3 regions of the Saccharococcus thermophilus genome follow, and region 1 is predicted to be linked to each of the others. Evidence: riboswitches for the same ligand, from Rfam matches in the RefSeq annotation. Region 1 holds a riboswitch; each other region holds the start of a gene.
The links. A riboswitch is a leader RNA that binds a small molecule or an ion and turns the genes downstream of it on or off. The one in region 1 is predicted to bind cobalamin.
Positions count from the first base shown of each region.

Region 2: it holds a riboswitch for cobalamin, as region 1 does, so the genes downstream of both, BDD39_RS05355 ((2Fe-2S) ferredoxin domain-containing protein) here and BDD39_RS08645 (ABC transporter substrate-binding protein) in region 1, are expected to answer to the same signal.
Region 3: it holds a riboswitch for cobalamin, as region 1 does, so the genes downstream of both, BDD39_RS14385 (ribonucleoside-diphosphate reductase subunit alpha) here and BDD39_RS08645 (ABC transporter substrate-binding protein) in region 1, are expected to answer to the same signal.

Region 1 covers NZ_JAASRS010000001.1:1,670,188-1,675,771, forward strand. Annotated here, with positions in the region: gene BDD39_RS08640 (FecCD family ABC transporter permease) at 1-395, opposite strand, end outside; gene BDD39_RS08645 (ABC transporter substrate-binding protein) at 361-1,323, opposite strand; cobalamin riboswitch at 1,454-1,667, opposite strand; gene BDD39_RS08650 (PH domain-containing protein) at 1,793-2,407, opposite strand; gene nagE (N-acetylglucosamine-specific PTS transporter subunit IIBC) at 2,894-4,258, opposite strand; gene phnF (phosphonate metabolism transcriptional regulator PhnF) at 4,277-5,005, opposite strand; gene nagB (glucosamine-6-phosphate deaminase) at 5,002-5,584, opposite strand, start outside.
Region 2 covers NZ_JAASRS010000001.1:1,043,724-1,049,307, forward strand. Annotated here, with positions in the region: gene BDD39_RS05335 (DNA topoisomerase III) at 1-177, shown strand, start outside; gene BDD39_RS05340 (helix-turn-helix transcriptional regulator) at 374-835, shown strand; partial or broken gene BDD39_RS16735 (IS200/IS605 family transposase) at 919-1,014, opposite strand; tRNA gene BDD39_RS05345 (tRNA-Gln) at 1,624-1,695, shown strand; gene rraA (ribonuclease E activity regulator RraA) at 1,797-2,282, shown strand; cobalamin riboswitch at 2,342-2,533, shown strand; gene BDD39_RS05355 ((2Fe-2S) ferredoxin domain-containing protein) at 2,659-3,057, shown strand; gene BDD39_RS05360 (energy-coupling factor ABC transporter permease) at 3,054-3,794, shown strand; gene BDD39_RS05365 (energy-coupling factor ABC transporter substrate-binding protein) at 3,798-4,082, shown strand; gene cbiQ (cobalt ECF transporter T component CbiQ) at 4,079-4,795, shown strand; gene BDD39_RS05375 (energy-coupling factor ABC transporter ATP-binding protein) at 4,813-5,584, shown strand, end outside.
Region 3 covers NZ_JAASRS010000001.1:2,775,426-2,781,009, reverse strand. Annotated here, with positions in the region: gene BDD39_RS14385 (ribonucleoside-diphosphate reductase subunit alpha) at 1-1,874, opposite strand, end outside; cobalamin riboswitch at 2,003-2,200, opposite strand; gene BDD39_RS14380 (hypothetical protein) at 2,347-2,808, opposite strand; gene BDD39_RS14375 (carbon starvation CstA family protein) at 3,138-5,216, shown strand; gene BDD39_RS14370 (YbdD/YjiX family protein) at 5,209-5,412, shown strand; gene panE (2-dehydropantoate 2-reductase) at 5,532-5,584, shown strand, end outside.

The DNA of each region.
Region 1 (5,584 bases):
GTGCCAAAGAGCGGCAGTTGAATACCGAAAAAAATAACGATCACCGCACCGACGGAAGCGCCGGATGACACGCCGAGCGTATACGGATCGGCAAGCGCATTTTTTAACAGCCCTTGAAACGCCGCGCCCGCAACCGCTAGCGACGCGCCGACAAGAAATGCGAGCACCACACGCGGAAGGCGGATCGCCATCACGATCTGCACGAGATCATCGGGAACATCGCCGGGCAGCGGCAACCCAAACCAGGCCGAAAAAAGGATCTTGATAATAGTAGAAAAGGGAATCGATAACGAACCTATCGATATCCCTAATAAAAGCGAGACCGCCGCAATCGTTACAGCAATGATATACATCGATGCATTACTTAAAGATTTTCGGGTAAATGACTTTTGCAAGTTCCTCTACTCCTTCAACGAGACGCGGGCCCGGACGGCTGACTAAATCGGTATTGACATCATATACCCGCTTGTTTTTTACCGCTGGAACATCTTTCCACGCTGCGCGCCCTAACACCTGTTTCGCTCCGCCGTAGGTAGTAATAATCACATCCGGCTTGTATGCCACCGCTTTTTCCTCCGTCACCATCGGCCATCCTTCCAGGCCGCCGGCGACGTTTTTCGCCGAAATGGTCTGAAGCATCTCATCCATAAACGTTCCTTTTCCGGCCGTATAAATTTGCGGCGGAGGCGATACTTCCACCCATACTTTCACTTGTTCTTCCGGCTTAATTTGTTTAGCCTTCTCTTTTATTTCTTCGAGTTTCGTTTTCATATTGTTGATAATTTCTTGCGCTTTATCGGCGGTTCCGGTTGCCTTACCAACCAATTCGATCGAATGGTATACATCAGCAAACGATTTCGCGTCATTGACCACAAGCACCGTAATGCCCGCATCTTTTAATTGCTGAATTCCATCTTTCGAGCTATGTACGCTAGACGCATGGGCAAGTACTAAATCCGGCTTCAACGAAATAACTTTTTCTACATTAAACTCCATGCCGCCGATTTTTGCTTTCTTTTTCACATCCTCCGGATAGTTGTCAAAATCGCTGACGCCAACGATTTTGTCGCCTAATCCTAACGCATAGGCAATTTCCGTGTTGCTTGGGATTAAGGAAACGATTTTTTGCGGTCTGGACTTAATCGTCACTTCTTCCCCTAATCCATCTTTCACCGTTACCGGAAACGCGGCTTGCGTTTGTTCCGTTTTTGTTGCTTCTTTTTTCGCAGGCGCTTTGCTTTCGTTTGCCCCATTGCATCCGAACAATAGGCCGAATGTGAGGACGACGACAAGCAGCGCGATGTACTGTTTCCACTTTCTCATTGCTGTTCCCCCTTTTTACAATAGAAATAAAAAAACTCATTCCAAATTGGAATGAGTAAGAAACGGCAATATGTATGCACAAAGGCAGCCACCGTTGCCGCTTCCTACTCTCACCCCCCGAAGATTAGGAAACGCACAAGCAGGCAAGGCAGGTCTACTGACTCATGCTTCATCCTACTCTGAACCTTCCCATACGGCAAACGGCGCTTGCCATCGTACCGTACAGTGGCGATTTCATTTCGTCCGCATTTACAGTTGCGGGGACAGTTCTGGACTTTCACCAGATTCCCTATTAAGCCGTGCGGAGCGAATCGCTCCATTGGCACCTTGCTGCGAATGTATGAAATTGTCGAACAATTGACAGTTATAATATTAAAGGATTAGAAAAACTTTGGCAATAAAAAAATGAAAGTTTCATTGATTTTAAGGTATATAAAAATCCCCCGATAGCGGGAGACAAAGGAACAGCTCAATTGTTAATATAGCGTTCAAACACAAAGCCGAAGTCTTTTACCGTATATTTTGTTTTCGCGTCAACAAGCCATTGAAACGCGAGTTCGTTCACCGCCTTGAAATCGGCAAAGAAATTATTGGTGTCACTTTTCACGCGCCCGAATACGTTCGCGGTCAATTCCAAACTTTTATGCGCGTACTCCAGCTTCGTTTCGTTTTCATGGCAAAGCTCGGCGATGGCGAGCAGCGATTTATATAAATCTTTCAGCTCTTCTAAATGCTTTTTATGGACGTCAATCGAATAGTCATGGGCGCCGATTTTAAACTTAATCTCCACGTCTAAATCGACCGTGCCCGCTGTCTCGAGCGACACGTCGGAAATCGGATGTTTGTAATAATCATAGCGGCGCAATACGCGCTTTTTGCTGGTCGCGCTCGTGCCATCCAAATGAATCAGCGCTTTATTGGTAAAGCAATACTCATCCGACTTCGATTTAATTAAGAAATAAATCTTTTCCCCATCTTCATGCATTACGTAATCATCGGCATCAGCTTTATCGTAGTTTTCCGGCTTAATGACCGAGCCGATATCGCTTAATCCAAGCACATCGGCGGCGACTTTTCCGAACATCGCATAACTCCTCTCATTTTTCATGATTATTTTTTTGCGAGAAACAAACCTCGCAAATGATTGTCCCTTCTTGCCTAAGGAAAGCCTGTATTTCTACCATTCCTCTGTACGACGGGTACCTCATGCGCACATAGATCGGCTCATTTTTTTCAATCGGCTTCCCGCAGACGGAACAAGTTGGGGGCCGGGAAAACATATGATTTTCTCCTTTCTATCTCCTTTCTATAAAGATATACGTAACCAAGGAATGACAAGTTTCATTTATGGCATAAAAATGTCGCTCATTTTATCGCAGCGGCGATCTCGCCATGCGAATCCGTTTTGCCTCCTGTAATGATTCTTGTGTCGCCATTCTTCCTTTTGACAGCGAAGTGAAGTCTAGCAACCGTTTCATTAGTGAATTCCCCCCTTGATCTACCATATATATAGAATAAAAGTTCCAGCTCTTCTCTGCGAACGAAAAGAGCTGGAACACTTTTCTCTTGGTTATAGCTTTCTCAGCTCGTTGGCGACAAACTCGACATCCGTGCCGACAACGACCTGCACATCCGTTTGATTGAGGCGGATGACTCCTTTTGCCCCTAAACGTTTCAGCTCCTCCTCATTGACTTTGGATATGTCATTCACTTTTAAACGCAGGCGGGTCACACAGTTGTCGATCTGGATGAGGTTATCTTTACCTCCCAGCGCTTCCATATACTTCACCGCAACATCATTATAGCTGCCGCCTGTTTTCGCTGCGCCGCTTTCCGTAAACTCTCCTGCGATTTCTTCACGGCCCGGCGTTTTTAAATCTAATTTGACAATCAAGAAATAGAACACAACGAAATAAATGATGGCATAAATAATTCCTTGCACGATTAATAGATACGGTTTTTTCGCAATTCCATAGTTTAAGAAAAAGTCAATCGCACCGGCCGAAAACGTAAACCCGTGGTGGACGCCGAGCGCTGTTGCGATCGCCAACGAAAGGCCCGTTAATACAGCGTGAACGACATAAAGCAATGGCGATAAAAACATAAACAAAAACTCAATCGGTTCGGTAATTCCCGTTAAAAACGAGGTCAGCGCCACGCCAAGAAGCGCCCCTGCCACTTCTTTCCGCCGCTCTTTTTTCGCAGCCGCAATCATCGCAATAGCCGCGGCTGGAAGGCCAAACATCATAATCGGGAAAAATCCCGCCATGAAAATGCCGGCATTCGGGTCCCCGGCAAAAAAGCGGCTTAAGTCCCCTGTTTTGCCGTTATACTCGCCAAAAACAAACCAGACAAAGTTGTTCAGTACATGGTGCAACCCAAGCGGAATTAACAAGCGGTTTAACAAACCAAAAATACCAGCTCCAATCGCCCCGGCACCGACAATCCATTTGCCGATTGCGTTAATCATATCTTGGATCGGCGGCCATACATATCCAAAGATAAGTGCCAATATAAGCATGACAAACGAGGTCACAATCGGGACAAACCGTCTGCCTCCGAAAAATCCAAGCCAATCCGGCAGTTTGATATTATGATAGCGGTTATACAGCAACCCAGCAATGACACCCGAAATGATTCCGCCTAGCACGGACATATTAATATGTTTATCAATGGCAGTGGCCCCTTGGGTTAACACATAGTAGCCAATCGCCCCGGCCAGCGCCGCCGCGCCGTTTCCATCTTTCGCGAACCCGACGGCAACCCCAATCGCAAAAATGAGAGGCAAGTTCGCAAAAACAGCATTCCCCGTCGCGGCGATAAATGGAATATTGAATAAATCTGGCTGTCCTAAACGAAGCAATAACCCCGCTGCCGGCAGGACGGCAATCGGCAACATTAACGCTTTTCCGAGCCTCTGTAAAAATCCTAACATTAAAATTCCCCCTCTTTATTATTTGGAGCGTTCCATCTCAATCGTGAATTTGTAGCGGTCACCACGGTAAACCGATTTGACGATTTCTAACGGTCGGCCGTCATTTAAATAACTGCGCCGCTGCATCACTAGCACCGGAGCGCCTTCTTTGATTTGCAGCAGCTCGGACTCCATTTTGCGGGCGACGGACGCTTCGATGACTTGAATGCCGGACTGAATCGACAATCCTAATTCATTTTCAATAAATTCATAAACAGAACCGCTTACCACTTCGCGGGTTAAATCAGGAACAAGCGCGCATGGAATGTATAATGTTTCGAGCGCCATCGGCAGCCCATCGGCAAGGCGGACGCGGCGAATTTCATAAAGATCCGCCCCTTTGCGGACGTCGAGCAGCTGCGCTAGCGACGGGCTGGCAGGAACGATATGGAAATCTAGCAAGGTTGTTCCCGGTTCCATGCCGCGCACGCGCATATCTTCGGAAAAGCTCGTCAATCCTTTCAGCGGCTGTTCGATTTTCATCGCGGCGACGAACGTGCCTTTGCCCCGCTTTCTGACTAAATATCCGTCATTGACTAAGTTATTGATTGCCTGGCGAACGGTCATGCGGCTGATATCGTACGTTTCCGCCAGCTCGCGCTCGGATGGAATCATTTCTCCCGGCTTGAGCTGTCCTTTTTCGATCATTTCTTTAATTCCTTGTTCCAGCTGGTAGTAGATCGGGAGCGGCGAGTTTTTGTTAATCATCGCGCATACACCTTTCGTCGTTCATTGGCAACAAGCGACAATGCCTCCTCATCGGCGATGACGGTTACGTTTGGATGGGTATGAAGCACCGATGCCGGCACATCTGCAGTCACAGTTCCTTCGAACAACTTCACCATAATTGGCGCCTTCGCCGTTCCCGACGCTAATAGCACTATATGGCGGCTTTTCATAATCGTCGCGATTCCCATTGTGATCGCCTGGCGCGGTACATCCTCTAAAGATGGGAAAAAGCGGGCGTTCGCTTGCCGTGTCGAAGGAGCCAACTCAACGACATGCGTCGGGGCCGAAAATGATGTCCCTGGCTCGTTAAAACCGATATGCCCGTTTCTTCCAATCCCTAAAATCTGTAAGTCAATTCCTCCTAGGTTTTCAATTAGCTGTTCATAACGCTTGCATTCCGCTTCCACATCATCGCTCGCTCCATTTGGAATATACGTTTGCGAAAGCGGAATGTCAATATGGAAAAATAAATGTTGATTCATATAGTAACGATAGCTGTTCGGGTGATCGAGCGACAAACCAATATATTCGTCTAAATTGACCGTCCGAACGTTTCGG
Region 2 (5,584 bases), 630 kb from region 1:
ACGATTTCGAAAAAAATTCTCGGCAAAACGATTTCGCAAGCGAATGTGAGAAAACTGCTCGAGCACGGCAAAACGAACATCATTAAAGGGTTTAAAAAAGGGGAGAAAACGTTTGATGCGGTGTTAGTGTGGGATGAAAAGGAGAAAAAAATAACGTTTTCGTTTCCGAAAAAATAATCTCCTTCCTCATTGTATTGTACGATTTGTAGCAATTTTGTTTCTCCCTTCGTATTTTTTGCCATTATAATCGATAAAACTAGAAGATGGCAATTAGGATATTTACGAATAGAGCCAAAAATTGTAATATTACCCTTGTAAGGAAAAATTATAAAGTAACATTAATTATATTATGTAAACAAAAGAAGGGAGAACAATGGATAAACAAGAAGTAATCGATCTTCTCTCCAGTAAAATGAAGTTAATTCGCGTCGAAAAAGGGTATACGCAAGATAAGATGGCAGAAGTGTTAGGGATTTCGAAAAAAACGCTCGTGCAAATTGAAAAAGGGCGGACGCAGGCGAACTGGACGCAAGTCGTCGCGCTATGCGCACTATTCCGTGATAGCGAAATTATCGAATCGGTGCTTGGCGATAGCCCGCTTGAAGTGATTGAAACGATCGCCCATGAAGAAATTGATGCGCCGAAAGGAAAAACGTTCGGCGGAAAAGTATGGTGGAAAGAGATTAAACGCATGGGGCCGTTTCGCCTCCAGCAAAATCTCATCAGCAAGCATTACCGCATTTTAGATATATATGATGACCGTTGGTACAGTTCTTTTGACAAAGAGGAGGCGCTAAGGCGGCTCGAGGAATTGGCGCGGGCGGCAAAAATGTAGCTCTATTGATATGGATGCCTTGCCCGCTATCTTGTTTTTTTGTTCTTCCACATATCGTTTGATGGTTTTGCTTCGTTTTCTTCGGTGCTAACAAAGAATGAACGTGTCCATAGACTAGGCAAATGAGCAAGATGGGGGAATTATTTCCTTAAAATCCGAGAAGTCATTCCTTTCACTTTGGCCATGATGCCAGATGGAAAATCGGTAGGAAGGCAGTTTAATTACTCCCATTTCAACCGGTTGAATTAAATAATTTTTTACAGCTATATTAAATTTTACTTACGTATATATTTGAATGAATTTGCTCATGATATAGGTAACGGGTACGTAACGGTTGAGCCCAGATTTATATATGCTCTTTCGGGTGTATATAGGTCGGCCAAAGATTGTATACAGGTCATGATGGTTTGTGTGCAGTCGGAGGGAAGATTCTATACGGTAGAGAAAGGCTTTATTGCAGTCGTATCTCTAGCAAAGATATTATTGCAATAAGGTCCCAATTTATCGTATAGGGTCGAGCGAAGATCGTATAAAGTGCCGCAGACTTTGTTGAGTAAACGACTCAATTAAGTTAACGGTCATATACAGCCGAGAGGTTGTATATGGGTGTATAGGTATTTTATACGGTTGAACGAACCATTATCATGGGTGGTGAACTGCTTATTTATGGTCGAAAGATCATAAATAGGTAATCAGCTATTCATGATAGTGCTAGGTAGATCGTTACGTGCTCGTATTTGATACATAAAACTACAGACTTTTACGGCATTTTAGCGTATTTATATCGTTGGGCTATAGCCAAGCGGTAAGGCAACGGACTTTGACTCCGTGATGCGCTGGTTCGAATCCAGCTAGCCCAGTCTCTAGCAGACAAGCAATGTCGCTTGTCTGTTTTTTTGTGGAAAAAGAAGGAGTTTCGACAAATATGTCAAATATAAGACGTAGCAAGGAGGGAATTGTGATGAAAACAGCTGATTTATGCGATGAATTTTTAAGTGAACTGCAAGTTTGCCAATTGCCGCTCCAATCATACGGCGGCAAAAAAGAATTTTCCGGACCGATTGCGACCGTTGAGGTGTTCGAGGATAACGTACTCGTCCGCGAGGCGCTCGAAACTGTTCCGGCAGGCACCGTATTGGTCGTTGACGGAAAAGGTTCGCGCAATTGCGCGTTACTTGGAGACCGTCTTGCCCAGATCGCTTGCGAGCGCGGGCTTGCCGGGGTGATTATTCACGGATGCATTCGCGATTCTGCGGAAATCGCTAACATGCCGCTTGGCGTCATGGCTATCGGTACATGCCCGGTGAAAAGCAAAAAAGAAGGGAAAGGAAAACGGGATGTCGCGCTTGAATTTGGCGGCGTTCGTTGGGAGCCAGGTGCTTATGTGTACGCTGATCAAGACGGGATTGTATTGGCGAAAACGGACTTATTGAAAAAAAGTAGTTGACGATATTTGAAAATTTGTACTACTATTAATAACAGGAATGTTCCATGAAAAATCGACATTATATGCCAAACAAATAAGGTGCCTTTCTCATTAGAGAATTGGCTTAAAAGGGAAGTACGGTGAAAATCCGTCACGGTACCCGCCACTGTGATGGGGAGCTTTGTTGCATCATGTCACTGAAGGAAACTTCGGGAAGGCGCAACAAAGCGATGATCCTAAGTCAGGAGACCTGCCTTATTTGTTCGGACGGATACCTACGGGATTATAGGTAGACGTGCGGGAGAATAGTATACTTTTTTGGCTATATTTGTATGCATTTTTCTGCACCTCTGCGTATAGAGGTGCTTTTTATTTTGCAAAAAAGGAGAGACTCAACATGACAACATGGAATTTAATCGGAATGAAACATCATGTGCTGATTTGCAACGGAGGCAGCTGTATGCGTAAAGAGGGAGAGGAAGTAACGCTTGCCATCCGTGAAGAAATCGCACTGTTGGAGTTAGATGGCATTGTACATACGACGCGGACTCGCTGCAATGGTCGTTGCCAAGACGCGTGTGTAGTCATCGTTTACCCTGAAGGCGTATGGTACAACGGTGTGACGCCGAAAAAAGCAAGGGAGATTGTACGAAGGCATTTACGAGATGGGGAATGGCTGGAAGAAACGATAACGTACCATTATGAAGGGACGCAAGGATTGATGATGTTAAAACAATCAAACGCCCCTCTAGGAATCTCGAAATTATCTAAAGCAATGGGAGGAACGAAAGTATGAAAAAATGGAGAGCTGCCCTTTTCCTTTTCGGATTAGTTGTCTATTTTACTTTCTCTGAAAGTTCATCGGCATTTGCGATGCATATTATGGAAGGATTTTTGCCTGTCAGATGGGTGATTTTTTGGTGGCTAGTGTTTTTGCCGTTTTTTATCATCGGTATGCGTTCACTAATTCGGATTACACGTGAGCATCCGGAACTAAAGCTGCTCATTGCGCTGTCGGGGGCATTTACGTTTGTACTGTCCGCCTTAAAAATTCCATCCGTTACTGGAAGCAGCTCACATCCAACGGGGGTCGGTCTCGGTGCGGTGCTGTTTGGTCCATGGGCGATGGTGGTGATGGGAAGCATCGTATTGCTGTTTCAAGCGTTATTGCTGGCACATGGCGGATTGACGACATTAGGGGCGAATGCCATGTCCATGGCAGTCGTCGGTCCGATCGTAGGGTACGGCATTTATTGTTTAGGGAAAAAGTGGAATATACCGCGACGTTGGACCATCTTTTTCGCTGCATTTTTCTCTGATTTAGCCACATATGTTGTCACCTCCTTGCAATTAGCGTTGGCGTTTCCGGACGCGACAGGCGGAGTTTTCGCTTCGTTTGTCAAATTTGCCGGCATTTTCGCTGTCACGCAAATACCATTGGCGATTACAGAAGGGTTGCTTACGGTCGTCGTTTGGAATTTCTTATCCACTTACAGCAGCCGGGAACTAAGTCAATTAGAGAGAGGAGTGTAGATAATGAAGAGAAGTCTTTTTCTCCTCGTTTTTGCTGTTTTATTAGCAGCGACGCCGTTATTGTTCATTCATCACTCTAATTTTGGCGGCACGGATGACCGAGCGAAAAAAACGATTCAGGTGATTGCTCCTCATTATAAGCCTTGGGCGCAATCAATATTTGAGCCGCCAGGCGGAGAGGTGCAAACGTTGCTGTTTTCTGTGCAAGCGGCGGTCGGCGCCGGTATTATTGGCTATATTATCGGCGTCTATAAAGGTCGGGAGAACCGAAGAGAGGAATCAAAATGATCCGGCAGTTTGACACAATCGCTTACAACAACCGCCTGCGAACAATACGTCCCGAACAAAAAGTGATATTTGCGTTCATATTATTAATAATGGCCATGATAGGTAGTTGGAAAATGCAAGTAATGATGACGATTTGGCTTGCCGCGTGGATTATCGGGTATGCTCGTGTTTCGTGGACAGTATACGCCAAAGCCCTCGGAGTCGTGTCATTGTTTCTAGTGATGAGTTTTCCAGCTTTGCTCGTTTCCATTGATAATTCTTTTCATGTTTCTATTGATCGTTCGCACATTCCCACTGTGATGTCTTTACTATCTCGTTCGGTCGCAGCTTGGTCTTGTTTATTTTTCCTACTAGTGACTACTCCGTTTCCAGAGATGTTGTATGTGCTCAAGCGAATGAAAGTACCATCCATCATCATTGAGTTGTTATTTTTTACGTATCGGTTTGTATTTGTTTTCGAGAAAGTAGCGGAAGAGCTATACGTAGCAATGAAAGCGAGAAATGGGGGAAACCATTGGCGGCATGGCGGGATGTTGGTGTTCCAGCTTTTTCAGAAAATATGGCATTCCTATGAAGCGTTGCGCCTTGCTTTATGGGCGCGAGGAGTTTCCGATGAAATTGTCTATGTTCATATGGAAACATACAACGAAAAAAATAAACGTTATCTGTGGGAAGCGGCAATCGGCATAAGTTTGCTTCTATGGCTTGGATGATAGGAGGGCAGCAGAAGATGCTGAAAATGGATGAAGTATATTATACGTATCCGAACGGACCATGCGTGTTAAAAGGATTAAGCCTTCATATTCCCAATGGAAAAAAATGCGCGCTTATCGGTCATAATGGATGCGGTAAAACAACGTTATTTTTACACGCGAACGGGCTATTGCGGCCCGACTCTGGCGATATCTATTGGAATGGAGAAAAGATGGACTATCGACGTCAAACCTTGCAAAAATGGCGACGAGAGGTCGGCATCGTTTTTCAAAATCCGGAACACCAGCTTGTGGCGCCGTTGGTACGTGATGAACTGGCGTTTGGCCTGCACCATTTAGGAATGAAAAAAAATGAGATGGACGAGCTCATTGAAAAAGCGCTGGACGAGTTTGGATTGCGTTCATGGTTGGACAAGCCCGTTCATCATTTAAGTCTCGGCCAAAAAAAATGGCTGACGCTTGCCGCCGTAATGGTGATGAACCCGAAATTATTAGTGCTCGATGAGCCGACGGCGTATTTAGATCGCCTACAGATCGATCGGTTTATCGAGAAGATAAACGCTATTCATCAAGCCGGCACGACGGTTTTGATTGCGACTCATGATTTTGATTTTGTCTTAGAGTGGGCAGATATCGTGTTTGTCATGCACGACGGACAAATTGTCATGCAAGGATCGCCGCAAGATGTATTTGCAAGGCAGCATCAATTGCAAAAATGGCATCTTGGTGTTCCTCTGCTTGCTTCTGTATGGAAAATGTTGTTTCCACACGAGACGCGCATCCCGCGGA
Region 3 (5,584 bases), 1.1 Mb from region 1:
TGTTGTTTCAGCGTGTCCCAGTCGACGTTGTCGTTGCGGCGGTAGCCGCGCTTGTCAAAATAGGCGCCCGTCTGCCAATCGGAGCCTGGAAATGCGGGATAACTGCCTTTTTCCTTCGCCAATTCCATGCTTGCTTGGATCGCTAAATAGGCGATTTTTTCGTACAGCTTGTTGGCATATTCGACCGCTTCTTCCGATTCCCAGCGCATGCCTTTTAATGCGAGCAAATGGTGCCAGCCGAACGTGCCGAGTCCGACGGCGCGGTATTTTTGATTCGTCAGCTGCGCTTGCAGGACAGGGATGCTGTTTAAGTCAATGACGTTATCAAGCATGCGCATTTGAATCGGGATGAGCCGCTCAAGCACGTTGTCGGTAACGGCGCGGGCAAGGTTAATCGACGACAAGTTGCAGACGACGAAATCGCCGGGGATTTTCTCAATGATAATTTTTCCGTCTTTCGTATATTGCTTTTCGACAACGGTCGGGCTTTGATTTTGCGCGATTTCCGTGCAAAGGTTGCTGCAGTAAATCATGCCGAGATGCGCGTTCGGGTTTTTCCGGTTTACTTCGTCGCGGTAAAACATAAACGGTGTGCCCGATTCCAATTGGCTGCGCATGATGCTTTTCATTATTTCAATCGCCGGCACTTTTTCTTTTGAAAGCCGCTCTTCATGAACGCATTGCCAATATTTTTCGCGGAAGCTGCCGCGCCCTTTTTCTTCATCGTAAAAGTCCTCAAGGCTAAATCCCATCACTTTGCGCACTTCATGCGGGTCAAACAAATACCAATCGCCGCGTTTTTCGACTTGCTCCATAAATAAATCCGGGATGCAGACCCCCGTAAATAAATCGTGCGTTCTCATTCGTTCATCGCCGTTATTTAATTTCGCATCCAAAAAAGCAAAAATGTCTTTATGCCAGACGTCTAAATAAACGGAAATAGCGCCTTTGCGCTGCCCTAATTGATCGACGCTGACGGCGGTGTTATTAAGCTGTTTCATCCATGGAATCACGCCGGAGGAAACGCCTTTAAAGCCCTTGATGTCGCTGCCGCGGCTTCTGATTTTGCCGAGATAGACGCCGATTCCGCCGCCCGATTTTGAAAGGTTGGCGATGTCGGTATTGCTGTCGTAAATGCCCTGCAGGCTGTCATCGACCGTATCGACAAAGCAGCTCGACAGTTGTCCGCAGCTTTTGCCGGCGTTTGCCAAAGTCGGTGTGGCAACGGTCATGTACAAGTTGCTTAACGCCCAGTACGCTTCTTGGATAAGGGCAAAACGGCGCTGCTTTGGCTCTTTGGCCATTAGCGTCATCGCGATGATGAGAAACCGCTCTTGCGGAAGCTCATACAAGTTGCGTTCGTAGTCGCGAGCAAGGTAGCGATCGGCGAGTGTGCGCAAGCCGATATAGGTAAACAGCTTGTCTTTTTCCGGATCGATGAGTTTGGCGAGTTCCGTGATTTCTTCTTTCGTATAATTTTCCAAAAGGAAACGATGATACACTCCCTTTTCGACAAGTGCAGCAATTAAATCATAAAGGCTGCCGTAACGTTGAGCTTCGTCGTATCCGCGCTGCTTTGCCGCTTCTTTATATAATTGTTTTAAATAAATGCGGGCGCAGACAAACGTCCATTCCGGTTCCGTTTCGCTAATATAGGAAAGCCCCTCGAGTATGAGATAATGAAAGAACTGCTCGACAGAAATGGCCTCTTTATGTTCGATCACACGGATGATGCGTTCGATATAGCCATCTGTCCGTAAGTGCGGAAAATCGCTTGTCGTGCGGCGGATAAAGGAAATAAGTTTCTCGCGGGAAAATGGCTCGGCTTGTCCATTTTCTTTCGTAATCATCGTATTGCTTGTTTGCAACGCCATCGTTTTCTCCTCCTTGTCGTCCATAAAAAAATCCACTCGGGTCAACGAGTGGATGAAACGACAGCATAAAAAGGGGAGGTGAAGCCCTTTTCCACCATCGTTTCATCTTCTCGCACCCCGGAGAACATGAAACGCAACCAAGCAAGGCAGGTCTCCTGACTCGTGCTTCTTCCTACTTTGGATCCTTCCCATACGCGCGCCCAAACGAGCTTGCGCATACAGTGGATGTTCCATTTCGTCCGCACATACAGTTGCGGGGGCAGTTCTGGATTCGCACCAGATTCCCTATTAAGTCCGAACGGACACCATTGCTTGTGGTTTCACTATATATAGTTGCTTGTTAAACAAAAAACACAATATATAGTATTTTGTTATTGTTGGTATAAGCATATAATAAAACGCTGGAAAATTCAACTATGATTTTACGGCGAAAAGAAAAATGAGAAATGCTGTTTCGTTGTCCAAGCATTTCTCATTGGCGCGGGGGATGGAATTTTAGCAATAAAATTTGAAGCAGCCGCCCGATGCATATCCCGGGAATGACAAACAGCATCGGCAGCCAAATAGGACCGAAAAATATGCCCAAAAATGTGACGCTTGATGAAAGCATCAAGCCGACGGTAACGAAATAGGCGGAAAACACAAACGGCAGGAACGAGTAAGGGGTTTGCCCTCCGCCCGCATCTTTGAACGCATCCCACATCGCGTAAAAATATAAACATGGATAAAACATGAGCCATTGAAAGTCAATGATGTTGGCGGCCTCATGAGTATTCCCTAAAAAACTTAACCGGATGGCCTCATTAAACCGCGATTGCATGTTAATAAGAAACTCCAAAAAGATAAATAAAGTGCCTTTAAAATATTTTCTGTTTAAAAGTTGCCCAAATCCAGGCAGGGCAATGCTCCATAACAACCGTTCCATTGCTTTCACGTTTTCTAACCCTTTACTAAAATAATTTGTTCGAATGTCGCATTGTTTGTTATTGCGACGAAAAAAAACGAAGCAAAAACGAAACTTCCATACCCTTAATGTTTACTTTAATTACATTATTTAGCAAAAAAACGTGATTTTATGCTTTTTTTAAATAATAATAAAGCGAATGTTTCTTACTTTTTGTAAATATATGGATTTATGGCATGAAATGCTTGTCCATTATATTATTGGTTAGCGTAAATCCAAAAATATTCTTTAAATTTTTCAGAATAATTAATATAATATTAATGTAATGAATTTTAATAAACAACAAAGGGGGAAAAAATGTGAAGGGGCTTAAATCCGTTTTGCTTTGGGGTCTTATTTCTGTACTTGGAGCAGCAGGGTTTGCGGTCCTCGCATTAAGCCGTGGCGAAACGGTTAATGCGATTTGGCTGATTGTTGCCGCTGTATGTACGTATGCGGTAGCATACCGTTTTTATAGCAAGTTTATCGCCCGCAAAGTATTTGAGCTCGATGACAATCGCAAAACGCCTGCCGAGATATTTAACGACGGAAAAGATTATGTGCCGACGAACAAATGGGTGTTGTTCGGCCATCACTTCGCAGCTATTGCCGGCGCCGGACCGCTTGTTGGACCGATTTTGGCGGCGCAAATGGGATATTTGCCGGGAACACTTTGGATTGTGATCGGTGTTGTTTTAGGCGGAGCCGTGCAAGACTTTGTTATTTTATTCGCTTCGATGCGCCGCAACGGCAAATCGCTTGGCGAGATGGTAAAAGAAGAAATCGGCCCTGTGACAGGCTTCATTGCTGCGCTTGGTATTTTAGGAATCATGATTATTTTATTGGCTGTTTTGGCGCTGGTTGTTGTGAAAGCGCTTGTAGGAAGCCCGTGGGGAATGTTCACCATCGCCGCGACGATTCCGATTGCGATTTTGATGGGCATTTACATGCGCTTTATTCGTCCGGGACGCGTGGGGGAAGCTTCTTTACTCGGATTTGTTCTGCTTTTGCTTTCCCTCGTCGCTGGACAGCATGTAGCACAAAACCCAACGTTAGCGGAAATTTTTACATTAAAAGGCGAAACGATCGCGATCTTGATGATCATTTACGGATTTGTCGCATCGGCATTGCCGGTATGGCTATTGCTTGCGCCGCGTGACTATTTAAGCACGTTCTTAAAAATCGGCACGATCGTCGGCCTTGCGTTAGGCATTTTAGTCGTAGCGCCAGATTTGCAAATGCCGGCGTTAACGAAATTTGTCGACGGCACTGGCCCGGTATTTGCGGGGAACTTATTCCCATTCCTGTTTATTACGATCGCTTGCGGTGCTGTATCGGGATTCCATGCGCTTGTTTCTTCCGGTACGACGCCAAAAATGATTGAAATCGAGAGCCATGCCCGCCCGATCGGCTATGGCGCGATGTTGATGGAATCGTTCGTCGCTGTCATGGCGATGGTGGCAGCATGCGTGCTGACCCCGGGAGCATATTTTGCCATCAACAGCCCGGCTGCTGCCATCGGTCAAGATGTAGTGCAAGCAGCGAAAGTCGTATCGTCATGGGGATTTACCGTTACGCCTGACATGCTGTCAGAGCTTGCGAAAAATGTCGGCGAGCAAACGATTTTATCACGTACTGGCGGGGCGCCAACATTGGCGATTGGAATGGCGGTTATTCTCTCGAAGGTGATCGGCGGCAAAACATTAATGGCGTTCTGGTATCATTTCGCGATTTTATTTGAAGCACTCTTTATTTTAACGACGATTGACGCTGGCACACGCATCGGCCGCTTTATGATTCAAGATATTATGGGCACTTTCTACAAACCGCTTGGCAAAACGGATTCGCTGGTTTCCAATATTATCGCAACGACGCTGTGCGTTCTTGCTTGGGGATATTTCCTATACCAAGGGGTAGTCGATCCGCTTGGCGGTATTAATACGTTGTGGCCGCTGTTCGGAATTGCCAACCAAATGCTGGCGGGAATTGCGTTACTATTCGGCACGACGGTGCTGTTCAAAATGGGTAAAAAAGCGTACGTTTGGGTAACGCTTATTCCGACGATTTGGCTTTTAGTTGCCACGCTCACCGCGGGATACCAAAAGCTGTTCCACAGCAATCCAAAAATCGGTTTTCTCGCCCATGCCAATGTGTTTAAAGATGCGTTAAACCAAGGCAAAGTTTTAGCGCCAGCGACAAATGAGGCGCAAATGAATCAAATTATTATGAACGACTATATCGACGCAACGCTTTGCGCGATTTTCATGCTTGTTGTCATTGCGATGTTGATTTCTTCTGTAAATACGTGGATTAAGGTATTGCAAAACAAACATGTGTCGTTGAAAGAGGCACCTTATATTCCAAGAGATGGAGGAAATGAGGTTAAACATTATGCGTAAGTGGCTTCATACGATTCTGTCCTACCGCAAGCAATTTCTTGATTTACTTGTCGGCGTTCCCAATTATGAGAAATATGTCGAGCATATGAAAACACACCATCCAGGAGAGCCGATCAAATCAAGAAAAGAGTTTTTCTGCGAAGTGCAGGAAGCGCGTTATAACGGGAAGGGTGGAAAAGTTTCGCGTTGCTGCTAAGCTGATAAGAAGGGAAAAAGGGGAAGGGCACGTTCCCCTTTTTCCTTTTATAACGTTTGTTTTATGTTCGGCAGTCATGCGGAAATGAATATCGTATTTTTGCAAGGGGGAATACATAGATGCGCATTCTTGTTGTCGGCGCCGGTGCGGTCGGCGGTTATTTTGGCGGAAG